DNA from 3 places in the Brevibacillus sp. FSL K6-2834 genome. Region 1 is predicted to be linked to each of the others. Evidence: predicted binding sites of a transcription regulator. Region 1 holds the regulator's gene; each other region holds the start of a gene.
The links. Region 1 encodes Rex, which represses fermentation and respiration genes when NADH is low (regulators of the CRP and FNR family bind a similar motif). Its sites were predicted from a motif close to TTGTGAAATATTTCACAA; they were not measured.
Positions count from the first base shown of each region.

Region 2: the regulator Rex is predicted to act here: its motif matches at 1,503-1,520, upstream of NST96_RS02570 (nitrate/nitrite transporter).
Region 3: the regulator Rex is predicted to act here: its motif matches at 2,887-2,904, upstream of NST96_RS03100 (cytochrome ubiquinol oxidase subunit I).

Region 1 covers NZ_CP151945.1:2,551,171-2,556,664, reverse strand. Annotated here, with positions in the region: gene NST96_RS12705 (hypothetical protein) at 1-307, opposite strand, end outside; gene NST96_RS12700 (amidohydrolase) at 683-1,981, opposite strand; gene NST96_RS12695 (redox-sensing transcriptional repressor Rex) at 1,997-2,620, opposite strand; gene NST96_RS12690 (MBL fold metallo-hydrolase) at 2,637-3,536, opposite strand; gene dinG (ATP-dependent DNA helicase DinG) at 3,578-5,494, opposite strand, start outside.
Region 2 covers NZ_CP151945.1:474,832-480,325, forward strand. Annotated here, with positions in the region: gene NST96_RS02560 (ATP-binding protein) at 1-820, shown strand, start outside; gene NST96_RS02565 (hypothetical protein) at 1,209-1,385, shown strand; gene NST96_RS02570 (nitrate/nitrite transporter) at 1,581-3,092, shown strand; gene NST96_RS02575 (hypothetical protein) at 3,440-4,480, shown strand; gene NST96_RS02580 (molybdopterin oxidoreductase family protein) at 4,467-5,494, shown strand, end outside.
Region 3 covers NZ_CP151945.1:586,145-591,638, forward strand. Annotated here, with positions in the region: gene NST96_RS03075 (hypothetical protein) at 1-136, opposite strand, end outside; gene NST96_RS03080 (sigma factor-like helix-turn-helix DNA-binding protein) at 411-746, shown strand; gene NST96_RS03085 (hypothetical protein) at 759-944, shown strand; gene NST96_RS03090 (hypothetical protein) at 967-1,155, shown strand; gene NST96_RS03095 (class I SAM-dependent methyltransferase) at 1,817-2,572, opposite strand; gene NST96_RS03100 (cytochrome ubiquinol oxidase subunit I) at 2,948-4,261, shown strand; gene NST96_RS03105 (cytochrome d ubiquinol oxidase subunit II) at 4,283-5,308, shown strand; gene NST96_RS03110 (rhodanese-like domain-containing protein) at 5,381-5,494, shown strand, end outside.

The DNA.
Region 1 (5,494 bases):
CTTCTTTTTGCAGTTCAAAGCGATGTCCGGCTATTTCCCCGGCCAGCTGAAAATTTTCACCCTTGTACTTTCCGCTCAGAACGTAATCCTTTACGAAAACGGAGAATGGCCGCTCCGTATCTTTGGTTACCTGATCCAGCAAACTGGCAACGATCGCCCGGTCTGCCTCTTCTCGCTGTGTCGTCGAGATTACATGCGCTTCTTTTATATCCAGACGATTGTGAAGTTCTCCAAGCAAGGTGCCCAAGGCAAACAGGACGAGAAATAATGACGGAAGCCACCAGAGCTGTTTGGGCTTAATATACAAGTCCGTTCACCCCTGTCCCTTTTTCCTTATGCGTATGAATTCTGGGAAGGTTTTAGAACAGGACGGAAAACTTGCTAAACATACGACCCGGCACCTGGGCCATACTACAGATACACCCCGAGGAGGTGAGCGCGTGAAGCTGTCAAACCAAACGACATCTCCTGACCTCTTAGGGTCTATGCTGCAGGATTATCGCGTCTCCTGGGCAGCATTGTCTTCACCTCTAAGAGCATCGTCTCACTCATCCCCACTGGAATTTCGCCATACCTCGCTTGCGGAAGTATGGCGAAAATAAGTCGGCATGGTGACCAATCAAAATCCCTCTACCTACACCTACAACCTTTCTCCTGTCCCCCATGACAGGAGCCTTTTCCCTTATCGCTTCAATTGCTGAAACATCCGGTTGGCTTCAAAAATAACGCGCTCCTCGTCGACGGTGAGAAGCTCTCTGTTGCGCATCAGGAAAGAACCGGCCACAATCGTATCCTTAACATCGCGGCCATTTGCTGCGTACACGACATGGGACACGGGATCATGAGCCGGATGGAAATGCGCCTGATGACTGTCAAGCACAATCAAATCCGCTTGTTTCCCAGTCTCGATCGTTCCGAGTGTATCCGGCTGGAATACGCCCTCTGCGCCATAACGGGTTGCCATGCGCAGCGCTTCCTCGGCTGGAACTGCGACGGGGTCGTTGTTTACGCCCTTGTGCAAAATGGCAGCCAGCTTCAGCTCCTCAAACAGGTTGAGGTTGTTGTTGCTCGCGCTGCTGTCTGTTCCGAGGGAAACGTGAATCCCTTTTGCCAGCATTTTCGGTACTGGCGCCACTCCACTTGCCAGCTTCAGGTTGCTGACGATATTATGCGATACCTTCACGTGATAGTTTGCCAAGACGTCGATCTCTTCATCCGTGAGGTGAACGGCGTGGGCGAGCAAAGTTGGACGATTGAAGACACCCAGCTTTTCCAGGTGAGCAACCGGGCGAACCCCATAATCCTTTACATTCTGACCAACTTCCCACTCCGTCTCCGACATGTGGATATGGATCGGCAGAGACAGCTCCTCCGCTTTTTCCACAATTTGTGTGATAAATTCCGGCGGGCAAGTGTACGGAGCATGTGGAGCCATCATGACGGTCACGCGTCCATCCGCCTGGTTATGCCATTCACGGGCGAAAGAAACGGCATCCCGCAGCTTTGCCTGACGCTCTTCCTCGGAGCAAAGGCCGATCATTCCGCGGCAGAGACGCGCTCTCATCCCGGACGCTTGCACGGCTTTTGCCACTTCATCCATATGATCATACATATCGACGAATGTCGTCGTACCGGTCCGAATCATTTCGATAAGGGATATGTATGTGCCCCATTTCACATGCTCGGACGTGAATTGTGCCTCCAGCGGCCACATTTTGTCTTCGAGCCACTGCTGGAGCGGCAAGTCATCCGCATAACCGCGGAGCAGCGACATTCCTGCGTGCCCGTGTGTATTGATGAAGCCTGGCAGCACATAATCCCCTTTCAGATCAATCACTTCGTCATAGCCGGAGAGATCATCGGGGGTCGGACCGACGTACGTAATACCCGCTCCTTCAAATCCGACAGCTCCGTCCTGAATCACTTCATTTTGGTCATTTGCGGTAATTACCGTTGCATGGGTCAATATGGTCTTTTTCATCGTTACACTCCATTCTTACGTCAAGTAATAAGCAAGGCTCTGCAAACTGGATGTCACATCGGCATAGTGGATCCTGACATCGCGTTCGGTGCGAATCGTGGTGGGAGCAAAATTCAAAATCCCTTCAATCCCGGCCTCAAACAGCAGGTTGGCGACCGACTGGGCCGCCGCTGCTGGCACTGTTAGGATGGCAAGACGAATTTTCTGCTCTTTCACGGTCTGAATCAGCTCTTCCAGTGGCTGAATGGTGATTCCCGCGAGCACTTTTCCGCATTTGGCCGGGTCATTGTCAAAGATAGCCGCAATCCGCATGTAATCCTCTACCTGCGCATTGTAATTGCTAATGGCGTGTCCCAGATGCCCGGCCCCGATCAGCGCCACGCGAATTTCCTCGCTCAATTTTAAGATCTGACGGATTTTTTCTACCAAATAGTTCACGTCATAGCCGATGCCCTTTTTGCCGAAATCCCCAAAGGAAGAGAGATCTTTTCTGATTTGCGCAGGGTTGACGTCGAGATTTTTGCCCATCTGCTGGGAGGACACCGTCGTCACGCCCACTTGCTGCAGATAGCTTAGGTAGCGCAGATAAATCGGCAACCGGCGCACAACCGCTTCCGAAATCTTTTCACTTTTGGCCACGTACGGTCGATCCTCCTTACTTTTTTCTTTTCAAAACGCGATAATCCTTTCCATTGGAGAGGATCGTGATGGTTCCGTTCTGACTGGTAATGTAGGTCTCAGCCCAGGATTCGCCGAGCCGCTCCAGCACTTCTTCCTGGCCATCCTTTAGCTTTTCTCTCGGCTTTCCGGTTAAAATGACCGCCACTTGCGGATCCACCTTGCTCAAAAATGGCTGCGAGGAAGCCTGATTGCTGCCTTGAGCAGCAACCTTCAAAACCGCTGCTTTCAATTGATCTGCGTGTTTCTCAAGCAGCCTCTCCTCGGCCTTTTCATTCATCGCACTGGCGAAGAGAAAAGACAACTTGTCATGCCGCAATTGAAAGACAAGGGAGTTGTCTTGCGGAGACAGGAACAGCGGTTCACTCGGGTGCAGGACCTGGAGCATCACGTCTTCGTCCAGTCTGATTGCTTCTCCGTCAGTAACAGTCACTGCCTTTTTTGCTGCTTTGAGCGGGGCCGCGTTGCGAATCGAAGACTCAATCGGACGGGGCAAAATGATGTTCTCTACAAGCACCCGCTCCACAAGAAAAGCGAAGCCCCCTGCGTGCCCCGGCAAATCATTTGTCAAGACCACGTAATCCAACCGGGTAATTTTCCGTTCGGTCAGCGCCGCAAACAAGCGGGGCCAATCCTCAGCGCTTCCGGTATCAACGAGCATGTTTTTTCCATTCGGCAATCGAATCAAGGTTGCTTCCCCGTGCGGCAGCTCCAGATAGTGGATGACAAGCCCGATGAATTCACTCTCGTCTTCACTTGCGAACGGATCTTCTACTTTTACCGCCTTTTGCAAGTGGTTGTCGATCGAGCAGCCGGGTATCAAAAGCATTGTGACAGCCAACACCAACAGCCAAGCTCTTCCCGCTTTCCACAGCATTTATTTTATCACCTATATCCCTGTGAGACTATTGATTCATTTTATGAATCAGACAGGGATTGCATGCCCCGAAGAAACGGAGCGATGTCTTCGCGCAGGGTTGTCCAGGGGCCTGTTCTCGTATCGAAAGGTGGGAGCGATTTGAGAAACGAGCGTCCGTAGCGGGATTCCACGATGCGTGTATCAAGCACGACAACTACACCGCGATCGTCCTGGTGGCGGATCAGTCTTCCGACCCCTTGTTTGAATTGGATGACAGCCTGAGGCAAAGCGATCGACATAAACGCGTTTTTGCCCTGCTCTTTTACCTGCTCTGCCCTCGCCTGATAAATCGGGTGGTTCGGCGGAGTAAACGGAAGGCGTACAATCACCAGACAGCTCAATGCCTCGCCCTGGATATCTACCCCTTCCCAGAAGCTGCTCGTCCCCAGGAGAACGCTGTTTGTTTCTCTCTGGAACATGCGCACCAGCTTTGTCCGGTTGTTGCTGTCGATTCCGTGTCCGAGCAGTGTATAAGGCTCGTTGTCCAGTTGTTCCATCAAGCCTTGGTACACCACACGCAGCATCGAATAGGAGGTGAACAGGATCATTGTCCGGCCGCCTGCTGCCCTGATGGCATCCACGCATCCCTGAATCACGGCCTCGAGGTACTGCTGCTCGCTCTCTTTGCCCAATGTAGGCAGATCGGATGGAATCAGCAGGAGCCCTTGCTTTTCATAACAGAACGGAGACGGCAGCTGGAGTGTTCGGACGCGCTCCTCTGGCAGCCGGTCGAGCCCCATCCTTTCCAGAATATATGAAAAGCTGTCTTTGACTGTCAGCGTCGCCGAGGTGAGAATCACGCTTCTGCGCTCGTCAAAAAGCGGTTCCGCCAAGCGTGTTGCCACTTGCAGCGGCGCAGCATGAAAGTACACTTGCTTTTTCGGGGTGCGAGACTCGATTTCCATCCAGCACACATACTCATCATCCGGCTCCAGGAGAAAGAAGTGAACCATTTCCATCCCTTCTTGCCACTCCTTCAGCAAGCCTGCAGCATCGGTATGAAGACTTTGCAGTTCAAAAGACGGCTTTTCGCCGGATGGCATGGAAGACAAAAGCGATTCCAGGTCAGACGCGTAGATCGACATCGATTCGATTACCCGCCGGGCCGTTTTTCGGATTCGCTCGTGCTTGCCGGAAAAAGACAGCGTCTGGTAACGGACCGTATCTCTTCCGGTATCGGAGGTCTCTTCTCCTCGGTCTGCCGCCCACTGATACAACAACTGCGTCAGTTGCTGGGCCTTTTCCTTGAGCCGGAGAAAATGCTCATTCATGCTTGCCCGCACCGAATTGACAGCCGCTGCCTTCTCATTTCCTGGCCAAGCCAAGAGCTGCTCGGCAAAACGGTGGAGATAGCTGCCCTCCTCCGGATTGGCTCGCTCCAGCAAAAACAAGAGCTGGGCCGTCGAAAATTGCTTGCCCAGATGGTGGGTTGCCACACTCTCCAAATGATGGGCCTCGTCAATGATCGTGATGTCATGAGCAGGCAGGATTCTTTTCTCAGCCTGCAGATCGCTGACGAGCAATGCGTGATTGACGATGAGAACATCTGCTTCGGCGGCTCTTTCCCGCGCCTGAAAGTAATAGCAGCGGCTAAACCATGGACAATTCCGGTGAAGACATGAATCCGTATCGCTTTTCACCTGCTGCCAGTACAACTGGCCGGTTGACGGCATGCTTAATTCTTCGACATCCCCGGTCTCGGTCTGGGTCAGCCAGGTCACCATTTGGCCTTTCACCAGCCGGAGCTCCTGGCTGCTGCCTTCCATGGACTCTTCCAGACTCTGTTCAAATTTTCGCAGACAGAGGTAGTTCCCTCTCCCCTTGAGCGTGGAAGCCCGGAAGGAGAACGGGAGCGACTGCTGCAGCGCGGGGATTTCTTTGTGAAACAGCTGCTCCTGGAGCTGAATCGTATTCGT
Region 2 (5,494 bases), 2.1 Mb from region 1:
GGGGAACTACTCCGAACGTGTACAGGTAGACACTGCCGACGAGATTGGCGACCTGGCCCAGACGATCAATACGCTCGCCGGCAAATTGGAGCGTGTAGAACAGGAGCGGCAGCACCTGGAGCAAGTTCGGAACGATTTTCTTGCGAATGTCTCGCATGAATTGCGGACGCCGCTGACGGCGATGCAAGGCTTTTTGGAGGCGCTGCAGGACGGGCTGGTCGAGGAAGAGGAATCCCGTCAGAAATACTACGCGGTCATGTATTCGGAGACCTTGCACATCAGTCGGCTGGTCGATGATCTGATGGACTTGATGAAACTGGAGAACAATGAAGTAACGCTGGCGAAATTCCCTGTTGATGTGGAAACGCTGATGAACAAGGTGGCGTTTTCCTTCAGCCCGGAAGCCGAGGAAAAGGGCATTGAGATCATCGTAGAGCAGCCGAAGGGCCTTCCCAAGGTGTACGCCGATAAAGACAGGGTCGCACAAATTTTGAAAAACCTCGTGAAAAATGCGATCAAGTTCACCGATGAGGGGACGATTCGCCTCTCGGCCCGAAGCAATGGACAGTGGGTGGAAATCTCCGTCAGCGATACGGGGATCGGCATCTCGCCGGACGATCAGGAGCGGATCTGGGAGCGCTTTTTCAAGGTTGACCGCGGCCGTTCCAAAAAGAACAAGGGGACAGGGCTTGGACTTGCGATCGTCAAAGAATTGGTTGAGCTGCACGACGGACAGGTAACACTGGAGAGCGAGCCGGGGAAGGGAAGCGTGTTTATCGTCCGGCTGCCGGCACTGAACTGCGAACGGTCGGTTTCCTGACAGTCTGACAGTTTGAGAAGGTCATCGTTTTTTCATATTTTGTTCATGGTTTTTTCCCACTCTCCTCACAGGATGATCATCTTTCCCAGCTACGATATACATGTGGCCGAAAGAAGTCACAAAGTAAAGACAGGAAAGGGGAGTTCAATCATGAACAAACGATGGATATCCTTAGCGGCAGTCGCACTTCTTCTGTCCGGCAGCTTGGTGGCTTGCTCCAGCCCGACCAGCAACCCGGAACCAGCGACACAACAAGACGGAAGCGCAACGACCCCTGGGTCTTCCTCCACAACCGAAACTGATCAGTCTACAGATAGTTCTGTTTCCCAAGATCAATCGACTCCTGACGCGTCGACGGGAGCTTCGGATTCCACACCGGGGTCTTCTGATGCGTCGACTGGATCGGATTCCACAACCGATTCAACGGATGCGTCGAAAGGTTCTTCCGATGCATCGACAGGTTCGGCTGATTCTCAGTCCGGAGATGCTGATGCAAGCAAAACTGAAGGTGGTACAACCGACCCAGCTGCTTCAACGGGTTCCGGCAACTAAGCTGTACATCTAGTACGACATAACGTTCAAGTCGCGTCTGAGTGCTTTCAAACTACTTCCCTCCCACATTGATATACGGGGTGGCCTATGCCACCCCTTTTTGTTGTCTTCATAAACGAAGAGAGGGCACCTGTGAGATTTATCACAATCTCCTGCTCCAAATTCAATTACCATGAGGGTGTAACTTCCTCAAGGAGGATGAGTGCTCATGGTAAAGAAAATACAATTGCCGCTGCAGACCGCCAGTCTGGTCGTCGGGTTTATGGTCTGGGTGATCCTATCATCATTGATGCCATTTATGAAAGAAAGCTTGTCGCTCGAACAGGGGCAAATCGCCTGGATTACGGCCATTCCGGTTTTGCTCGGTTCCCTTTTGCGGATACCGGTCGGCTATCTGGCGAACCGTTACGGGGCGAGGCTGCTGTTTGCCATCAGTTTTTTGATCCTGTTGGTCCCCGTGTATTACATCAGCGAGGCTACGAGTGCAGCCGACCTGATGATCGGAGGACTGTTTCTGGGCATCTCGGGAGCGGTCTTTTCAGTCGGGGTGACGTCGCTTCCCAAGTATTATCCAAAGGAAAAGCTGGGCTCCGTCAACGGGATATACGGAATGGGCAATATCGGGACAGCGATCAGCTCTTTCGGGGCGCCTGTCATCGCAAGCTATTGGGGATGGTCGGCAACGGTTCAACTGTACATGGTGCTGCTAGCCGGATTTGCGGCGCTGAATCTCTTGCTCGGCGATAAAGCGGAACCGCGGGTAACCGTTTCCTTGAAGGAGCAGATCAAAAGCGTCTACAAAAACGAAAGACTCTGGTTTTTAAGTCTCTTCTACTTCGTTACGTTCGGCTCGTTTGTGGCCTTTACCGTCTATTTGCCTAACTTTTTGGTCGCCCATTTTGAACTGGACAAAGTGGATGCGGGGCTGCGCACAGCAGGATTTATCGTCCTCGCTACGCTGGCCCGCCCGATAGGCGGGTGGCTCGGTGACCGCTGGGATTCGTTCAAGGTGCTGCTGGTCGTCTTTGCCGGAATGACCGCTGCGGGCATACTGCTGTCCTTCTCGCTGTCGATCCATTTGTATACAGTAGGCTGTCTGGTGATTGCGGCCTGCGCGGGTATCGGAAACGGAGCCGTCTTTAAACTGGTGCCGATGTATTTTTCCAAGCAAGCGGGAATTGTAAACGGAATTGTCTCCGCCATGGGCGGTTTGGGCGGTTTTTTCCCGCCGCTGATGCTGACCCTGTTGTTCAATCTGACCGGACATTACGCGATCGGCTTCATGGCGCTTTCCCAGGTGGCGCTCTGCTGCTTCATCATGGTGATGTGGATGTACTACCAGGATCGGCTTACGCTCGCCCTCAGCATCGTGGAAAACACGGTCGAGGCGATCGTCGTTACGGATAAAAAAGGGACGATTACGTTTGTGAATCCTGCATTTGAACAAGTGACCGGTTACAAAAAAGAGGAGGTCATCGGCAAGAACCCCAGCATACTCAAGTCCGGCAAACAAGATCGGGCGTTTTACGACAGGATGTGGAAAGCGATTGAGGAGCAGGGATATTGGGCCGGGGAGATATGGAACAAGCGAAAAGACAACGGTCTGTTTTTGGAATGGCTCACGATCAGCGCGATCCGCAATGACGTCGGTGAGGTGAAATACTATGCCGGGATGTTTAGCGATGTGACGCAGCAAAGAGCAGAAAAGGCTTCCGGGTAGAGGCGGCAGGTGAGGACAGAAGGTGAGGACAGAGGATGTGTAAAGCTGGGCGAAAGAACGATACAGCTTCCATGGAAGAAAGATAAAGCGGTGACAGACAAACAAACAAACAAATACAGGCAGGCGCATACAGGCGGTCGTATGTGCCTGTCTTTTTTCATGTACGGACTTGCAAGTACGAGCCGACCGGTTTGTGAAGAAGTGATGACAAAACGAGCAGGATTCGACAAAAGAGGCCGTCCCGGGCCGACGCAAGTGACAAACATCACAACCGGCAAAAGGCCGGGTTGATAGAATGAAGCCGTCAAGAGAACGAACGCTTTCCCGAAAGAGAAGGAGGGTTTCCCGTGAATCACGCGTTTGCTTCCACATTGGCTCAAAGGGCATTTGTCATCGTCTGTATCCTGTTTGTGTTGAGCTATCTGGGATCTCGATTCTTTACGCATATCGACCTGGCCCTGTACGGCTACATCGTCGGGACGCTGGTATTTATCGGCGGGTTTCTGTACCGTTTCTCCGCCTGGGCGGAGCGGCCGCCCACCAAGCTGATCTTGAAAAAGGGCTTGAAGCTGCTGTTTCGCCGCGGTACGAGCAAAACGTCGGCGGAGCATCTGCTCACGTACCGCTTCATCTGGAATCGCGGCTGGTTTCGCTGGACACAGCATTTCCTGGTGGGGTGGGGCTGCATCCTCTCAGCGCTTGTCACATTCCCGCTGGTATTTGGCTGGATGTACTTCACGATGGAAGACAACGGCTATTACCACGTCGTCGCGATGGGCATCGACGTGATGAAAATCAAAGCAGACGGTCTGCTCGCCTACCTGTTTTACAATGCGCTGAATATTTCCGCCTTCATGGTCATTGCCGGCGTATGCATGGCTCTGTACCGTCGCCTCAAGAACATGCAGGCTCGGGCGGAGCAAACCTTCTTTTACGACTTCCTGCCGCTTTACATGCTGCTGTTCGTCAGTGTGACCGGACTTGCGTTGACCGGCGTCAATATGTTTGCCGGAGGGTTTGGCCATCCGGTGCTCACGATCATTCACCAGTTTGCCGTGATCGTGACGCTGATCTACCTGCCGTTTGGCAAACTGGCGCACATCCCGTTCCGTCCGATGAGCGTTCTCGCCCGCAACTACCGGGAGCATTACGGTGCGCTGGAGCAGAAGGCGTGCAAGGCATGCGGCACAGGCTTCGTTTCGGCCGAGCAGTCTGCCGATGTGGTTGAGGTGCTTGCGAAAAACGACCTTTCATTTCGGACCGAGCACGGGTACCATCTGGCCGAACTGTGCCTCCCCTGCCGACGCAAGTACCGCATGTTCCGGTTTACCGGTATTCCGACACACCAGATAGACGCCAAGGAGGCGAACCAGCATGCAAACGGATAAATTTTTCAAAGAGATACAAAATGTCGTGCATCCTCATGAAAAGCTGGTGTCCACGCATTGCTGCTACTGCGGAATGCAGTGCGGGATGAAGCTGAGGGTGGATACGAATACAAATACGATCGTCGGAGTGGAGCCGCGCTACGACTTTCCGGTCAACCTCGGCAAAATGTGCCCCAAAGGCGTGACGGCTTACCAGCAGGTAAACCATCCGGATCGGATCAAACGTCCGCTTGTGCGGAAGAATCCGGCTTTAAAAGGAACGCCGGATGGCTTCGAGGAGGTCTCGTGGGAAGAAGCGCTCAGCCTGATCACAGACCGGTTCCGGGACATGCAGGGGAAATACGGCAAAGACACCCTGTCTGTCTTCTCCGGCGTTTCCATGACAAATGAAAAGTGCTATTTGACAGGAAAATTCGCCAGGGTCGCGCTGCAAACCCGCTATGTCGATTACAACGGGCGATTTTGCATGTCGTCGGCAGCAGCAGGCCTCAACCGCAGTCTGGGCATTGACCGGGGCTCTACCGTTCCCTGGACCGACCTGCATCAGACAGACTGCCTGTTTATCGCCGGCTCCAATGCAGCGGAATGCCATCCGACCAGCATGTTTCGCATCTGGGAGGTGCAGAATCGGGGCGGCTACCTGATCGTCGCCGATCCGCGCGAGACTCCGCTTGCCCGCCGGGCGGACATCCACCTCGATCTGCGTCCCGGAACCGATCTGGCCTTGGCAAACGGAATCGTCCATCTGCTGATCAAAAACGGCTACGTAGACGAGGAATTTGTGCGCAACCACACCAATGGCTTCGCGGAGACAAAAGAGCTGTTGGAAGCCTACACACCGGAATACGTCAGCGGCATTACCGGGATCGCCACAGAGAAAATCATCCGGGCTGCCGAGATCTACGGCAAGGCACCGGAAGCGATCGTCATGTTCTGCCGAGGAGCCGAACAGCAATCCAAGGGGACGGACAACGTATCGGCCTACACCAACATGGCGCTCGTGACAGGAAAGAT
Region 3 (5,494 bases), 2.0 Mb from region 1:
TCATATGCTCAATAGTGCCTTGTTTTTGTGCAGCTTGTGCTGGAGCAACCGTTTCAGCAAAAACGGGGGAAATTGATCCTGACCATCCAAGTGTAACGGATAAAGCAACAGGAAGAACGAACGCTAGTTTTTTCAAATGAAACACCCTCCATATCCTTTTTTGTAGCCTCACCTTTTTAGACGCAGGAAAAGGTAAAAAGTTACAAATGAAAAGAATTGTTTTATGTGACAATTCGAATTGTTTACAAACCAATATTCCCCAAAAATATTCTACTAGTGACAGGAAAAAGGTCTCGGTTAATCACATAAAATTTGGTAAAATAGAACGTGTGTTCCTGCTTTTATAAAAATTTATAGAGAGAAGGTGAGCAAAAACCCCCCTTTTTGTACCTAGTAGGTGGGGGGATTCTATGCCAAAACAGACATGGACAAAAGTTCAATTTCTTCAGCAGATCAAACGGACGGCTTGGAAGTTACAATACCAAGCCAAAAAGCAGTATCGGCGGGAAATGTTCCTTGACGATCACAAGGAAGTTCCGTACCACGACTCGATTGATTCCCAGTTATTTGTCGAAGAACTGCTCAACAGCTTACCTGAACGTGAGAGGTTCATCATTCAACGAGTGGTGATTGAAGGGAGAACGGAACGTGAAGTAGCGCAAGAACTCCGTATCTCCCGTTCTCGACTCCACGCCTGCAAAGTACAAGGATTACAAAGACTTCATAAAAAAATTGTCTTTGCCTAAAGGAGGAACGTAATGCTGGAAGATGATGTCTTTTGCAAATTGGTGCATGATGCGCAACGAGGAAATCGGGAAGCGCAGGAAGCCTTACTAAAATACTTACAACCCGAACTAGAAAAAATGACGTGGTTTATACGTATGCCACTCGAAGATAGTCTGCAAAGTTTACATTTAGCAGTTTTGGAACTGATCTCATCATGATCAGAGAAAAGGAGGAGGAAGGATGAATGAAACAACGATCACCATAATTGCTGGACTTGTTGCAGTTTTAGCCATCTGCATTATTTACCGACATGTAAGTTTAACCATTCAAATACGGGACATAGTAAACGTGTCCTTACAAGCTAACAAAGAGCAAGAAAGTCAAAAAAAAGAAGAATCCGAAGTATCCGATCCTTCCCTGGAAAAATAAATAGCAGAAAGAAAATGGCGATTTCTTTCTGCTCACAATTATATCAAATGATAAGGAGGAAATGAACATGGCCACAATCATAACAGTTTTACTTCTTCTGTCAGGAGCTACACTGTTTGGAGTATTGATGAGTCAGCAGCGTTTGTGTAAAGAACTGAAAACCATGAAGAAATGACTAATCCCCCCTTTTTGAACTGTGACCCGCAAGAGGGTCACTTTTTTAAAGTGTCCATCTTACGGGTCACAGTTCAATCTCTATTGACAAAGGGGTTTTTTCAAAAGCTTCGCTATGCTGGATCTTCTTACATAAATTTGTGTCAGTTACGCTAGGGTGCTGAATAAATATCGGTATTATGTCACCTTGTGTTCGAATCTCCATTTTCGGCCGTTTTTTGCCGTTTTCGGCAATTAACGCCCTGGCGATCGATAAGAATTGTCCGCCAGGCGTGAACAAAATGGGTTTTTGTCAAAAAAGTGCGATCTCGCTCTAGCTCCGTTTTTCTTCGTTTTTTGTGGCGTAGAAATTGCCAAGCGCTTGGCAATTTGGGCGCTTTTTTTGGAACCGATCGCCACGCTAAACATCGTCATCTGGGACAAGTTGCCTGAGAAAAAAGAGGAGAGCTAGAGGCTTTCCCTTTGTCTGTTACAAACAGCGATCATCTCAGTCGATTGAATCGCTCTTTTGCATCACGTAAAACACGTAGCCGTAATAGCTGGAATACTTTCGGTACAGCTCAACTTCCCGGCTGGCTTCTTTCAGCGTCGCGAGCGCGTCCCGGTCGTTCTTGTACCGATCCTGCAGATGACTGATCCGCTCACGCATCGGTTCATAGTAGTCATCCCACCAGGCCGAATCCGGCAGAACAAAATGCTCCTGCAAGGTGTAGCCTGCCTCAGCGATTATCCGCAGGTTTTGTTCAACCGTTTTCATGCTCGGGTAAGCCTCAGCCCAAAACCGCTCCACTTCGTCAGGACGTTCATCCCGAAGCCAGCAAAGCTCTGTTGCAGCCAGGTATCCTCCTGATTTCAGCAGAGGACGCCATGCCCGCAGCCCTTCGCCAAAGCCCATGATGTAGATCGCTCCCTCCGACCAGATCACGTCAAAGGAAAGAGGCTCAAAGGGCAACGCAAACATCGAGGCATTTACAGGCGTTATCCGATGGGAAACCCCTGCTTCCGCAGCTCGCCGGGCCAGTTCGTCCAGAAACGGCTGATGCGTATCGACTGCCGTTATCGGGCCGTCCGAAAGCTTTGCCAGCTCCATGGTCTGCATGCCCGGACCGCAGCCAACATCGAGAATGCGAGCATCGCCCGGAATGTTTTTGACATACGAAAAAGCTTTTCGGGTCGAATCATTGTTTCCGGGGCCTTCCCGGGGCAGATTGCTGTGAATGTCAAAGAAAATCTCCATGCTCATGATCAAATTCCCCCTGTTTGTCCTGCTTTCTGTTCATTCAGATGAAGAGGGGACAGGGAAACAATTTTCTGAATGAAGACAAGAAGTTATGATCCCCATCCCTCTTGAATACGAGTAAAAGAGCACGTGCAAAATGCGGACATCCCAACCACTCCTTTTCCGTTTCGTTGCTTCAAATCATACCACAGCAGAGGCGCTTTGGCCGATGACCGAGCATCGCCTTATTTTCGTAACCAATTCGCCGTTTTTCCGTAACCAATTCGTCCTTCGTTGTTCACAGCATAATGCATGCACAAGCCATATGATAAAGAGGATTGTGATCACATTCACATATAACCACTGTGAAAATGTTGTTTTCGGGAGGGGAGACAACGTATGGAACTGGACAACACGATGCTGGCTCGTATCTTGACCTCGTTGACGCTTGGGTTTCACATCATTTTTGCCGCTATGGGCGTAGGCATTCCCGTAATCATTTCGATTGCCGAATGGCTGGGCATCCGGCGCAAAGATCCAATGTACACGCTGATGGCCCGCCGCTGGGTAAAGGGCTTTACCGTGACCGTTGCGGTCGGTGTCGTGACAGGCACCTGTATCGGGCTTCAGCTCAGCCTGCTTTGGCCAAGCTTCATGAAGGTGGCCGGCGAGGCGATTGCGCTGCCGCTGTTTTTGGAGACGTTTGCCTTTTTCTTTGAAGCGATTTTCCTGGGGATCTATTTGTATACCTGGGACCGCTTTAAAAATCCGTATATCCACTGGTTGTTCTCGATCCCGGTCGTGATTGGCTCGACGGCCTCTGCCTTCTTCATCATGACGGTGAACGCGTTTATGAATGCGCCGCAGGGCTTTACGCTCGCAAATGGCGCTATCGTCGACGTGCAGCCGCTCACGGCCATGTTCAACCCGGCTACGCCGACAAAGGCGGGGCACATGATTCTGTCCTCGTATGCAACTTCTGCTTTTATCCTTGCCGCCATCGCTGCATGGAAGCTGCTCAAAGGCAACCGTCACGAGTACTACCGCAAAGCGCTTCACTTCACGGTGGCCCTGGCGCTGCTTTTTTCCTTCGGGACGGCCCTGTACGGCGATTTTGCCGGAAAGTACCTGGCCAAATACCAGCCGGCCAAGCTGGCAGCAGCAGAATGGCACTTTGAGACGAAGCCGCAGGCCGAGCTGATCTTTGGCGGCGTTCTGGACCGGGAGACGCTTGAAGTGAAGGGAGCCGTGAAGCTGCCCTATGCGCTCAGCATTCTCGCGACCGGTTCGCCAAACGGCGAAGTGATGGGGCTGGATCTAATTCCTCGCGAGCTTTGGCCGCCTCTGGTTATCCACTACTTCTTTGACGGCATGGTGGCGATCGGGATGTACATGCTGGTTGTGCCGCTTCTCTATTTTGCTGTTCGCCGCTGGAAAAAGGGGAACGTCCCGAGGCCGCTGTTGCATGCGATTTTCTGGGGAGCGCCGCTTTCAATTCTCGCCATCGAGCTGGGCTGGATTTTTTCGGAGATCGGGCGGCAGCCGTGGATTCTCGTCGGCTACATGAAAACGCAGCACGCGGCTACGACGGCGGACAACGTCGGTGAGATGCTGGTGATGTTCAGTCTTCTGTACGCATTTTTGGCCATCGTTTGCTCGCTTGTGTTGAAGCGGATGTTCAAGAACAAGCCGATTGAAGCCGAGCTGAAGTAGCGGGAAGGGAGGGTATGCGACATGGCTCTGGAAACATTGGCCATTACGGTGCTGTGGATCTTTTTGTACGGCTATATCATTATTGCGTCGATTGACTTCGGAGCGGGGTTCTTCTCGTTTTTCTGCAAAGTCACGCGGCGGGATCATATCGTCAACGCGATCATTGAACGGTATTTGTCGCCTGTGTGGGAAGTCACGAACGTCTTTTTGATTTTCTTCATGGTCGGGCTCATCGGGTTTTTCCCGGATACGGCGTATTACTACGGAACAGCCTTGCTTGTACCGGGCAGCATCTTTCTCGTCCTGCAGTCGCTCCGGGGGTCGTTCTACGCCTTTGCCCATTACGGAGCGCGCAACAGCACGGCCTACTTGTTCGTCTACGGCGTGACCGGGCTGTTTATCCCGGCTTCCCTGTCCACGGTCCTGACAATTTCCGAAGGGGGCTATATCGAGCAGATGGCTGGCGGAGAAATCGTCCTGAATATGGGCAAGCTTTTGACCAGCTCGTATTCGTGGTCGGTCGTAGCCCTTGCGCTGGTGAGCGTGCTGTACATCAGCGCGAGCTTCCTGACCTTTTATGCGGACCGGGCAAAAGACACAGCCGCGGTCAAGCTGCTTCGTTCCTTTGCGATTGCCTGGAGCCTGCCGACGATCTTCGCCAGCTTCCTGGTGTTCCTTTCCATTCACCGGCACAACCCGGAGCATTTTGACAAGATGATGGACATCAGCTGGCTGTTCCTTTTGTCCTTTGCCTGCTTTTGCGGTGCGCTTGCCCTGCAGTTGCAAAAGCGCAGCTACGGCTGGGCGTTCATTCTCGTGATGCTGCAGTTTGCCTTCGCGTTCTTTGGCTATGGAATGGCCCATTTGCCGTACCTGCTCTACCCGTACATTACGATCACGGACAGCATCAACAGCCCCGCGATGGGCAAGGCTCTGGTGATCGGACTGATCGCCGGTCTTTTCCTGCTGATTCCGTCGCTTTTGCTGCTGCTCAAGCTGTTCCTTTTTGACGCCAAGTACGTGCAGGGTCGTCCGATTCAAAAATAGCGTCCGCATATGGTATGATGGGAGACAGTGAAAGCAAGGTGAAAACCTGAGCATACAGGAGGCTGTTTGCAGATGAGCGATCAAGGCGTAAAGGAAATGACCCCGCAGGAGCTGATGGAGAAGCTGGCGGCGAAAGAAGAGCTGCAAGTCGTAGATGTGCGTGAAGTAGAAGAATGGAATGCCGGC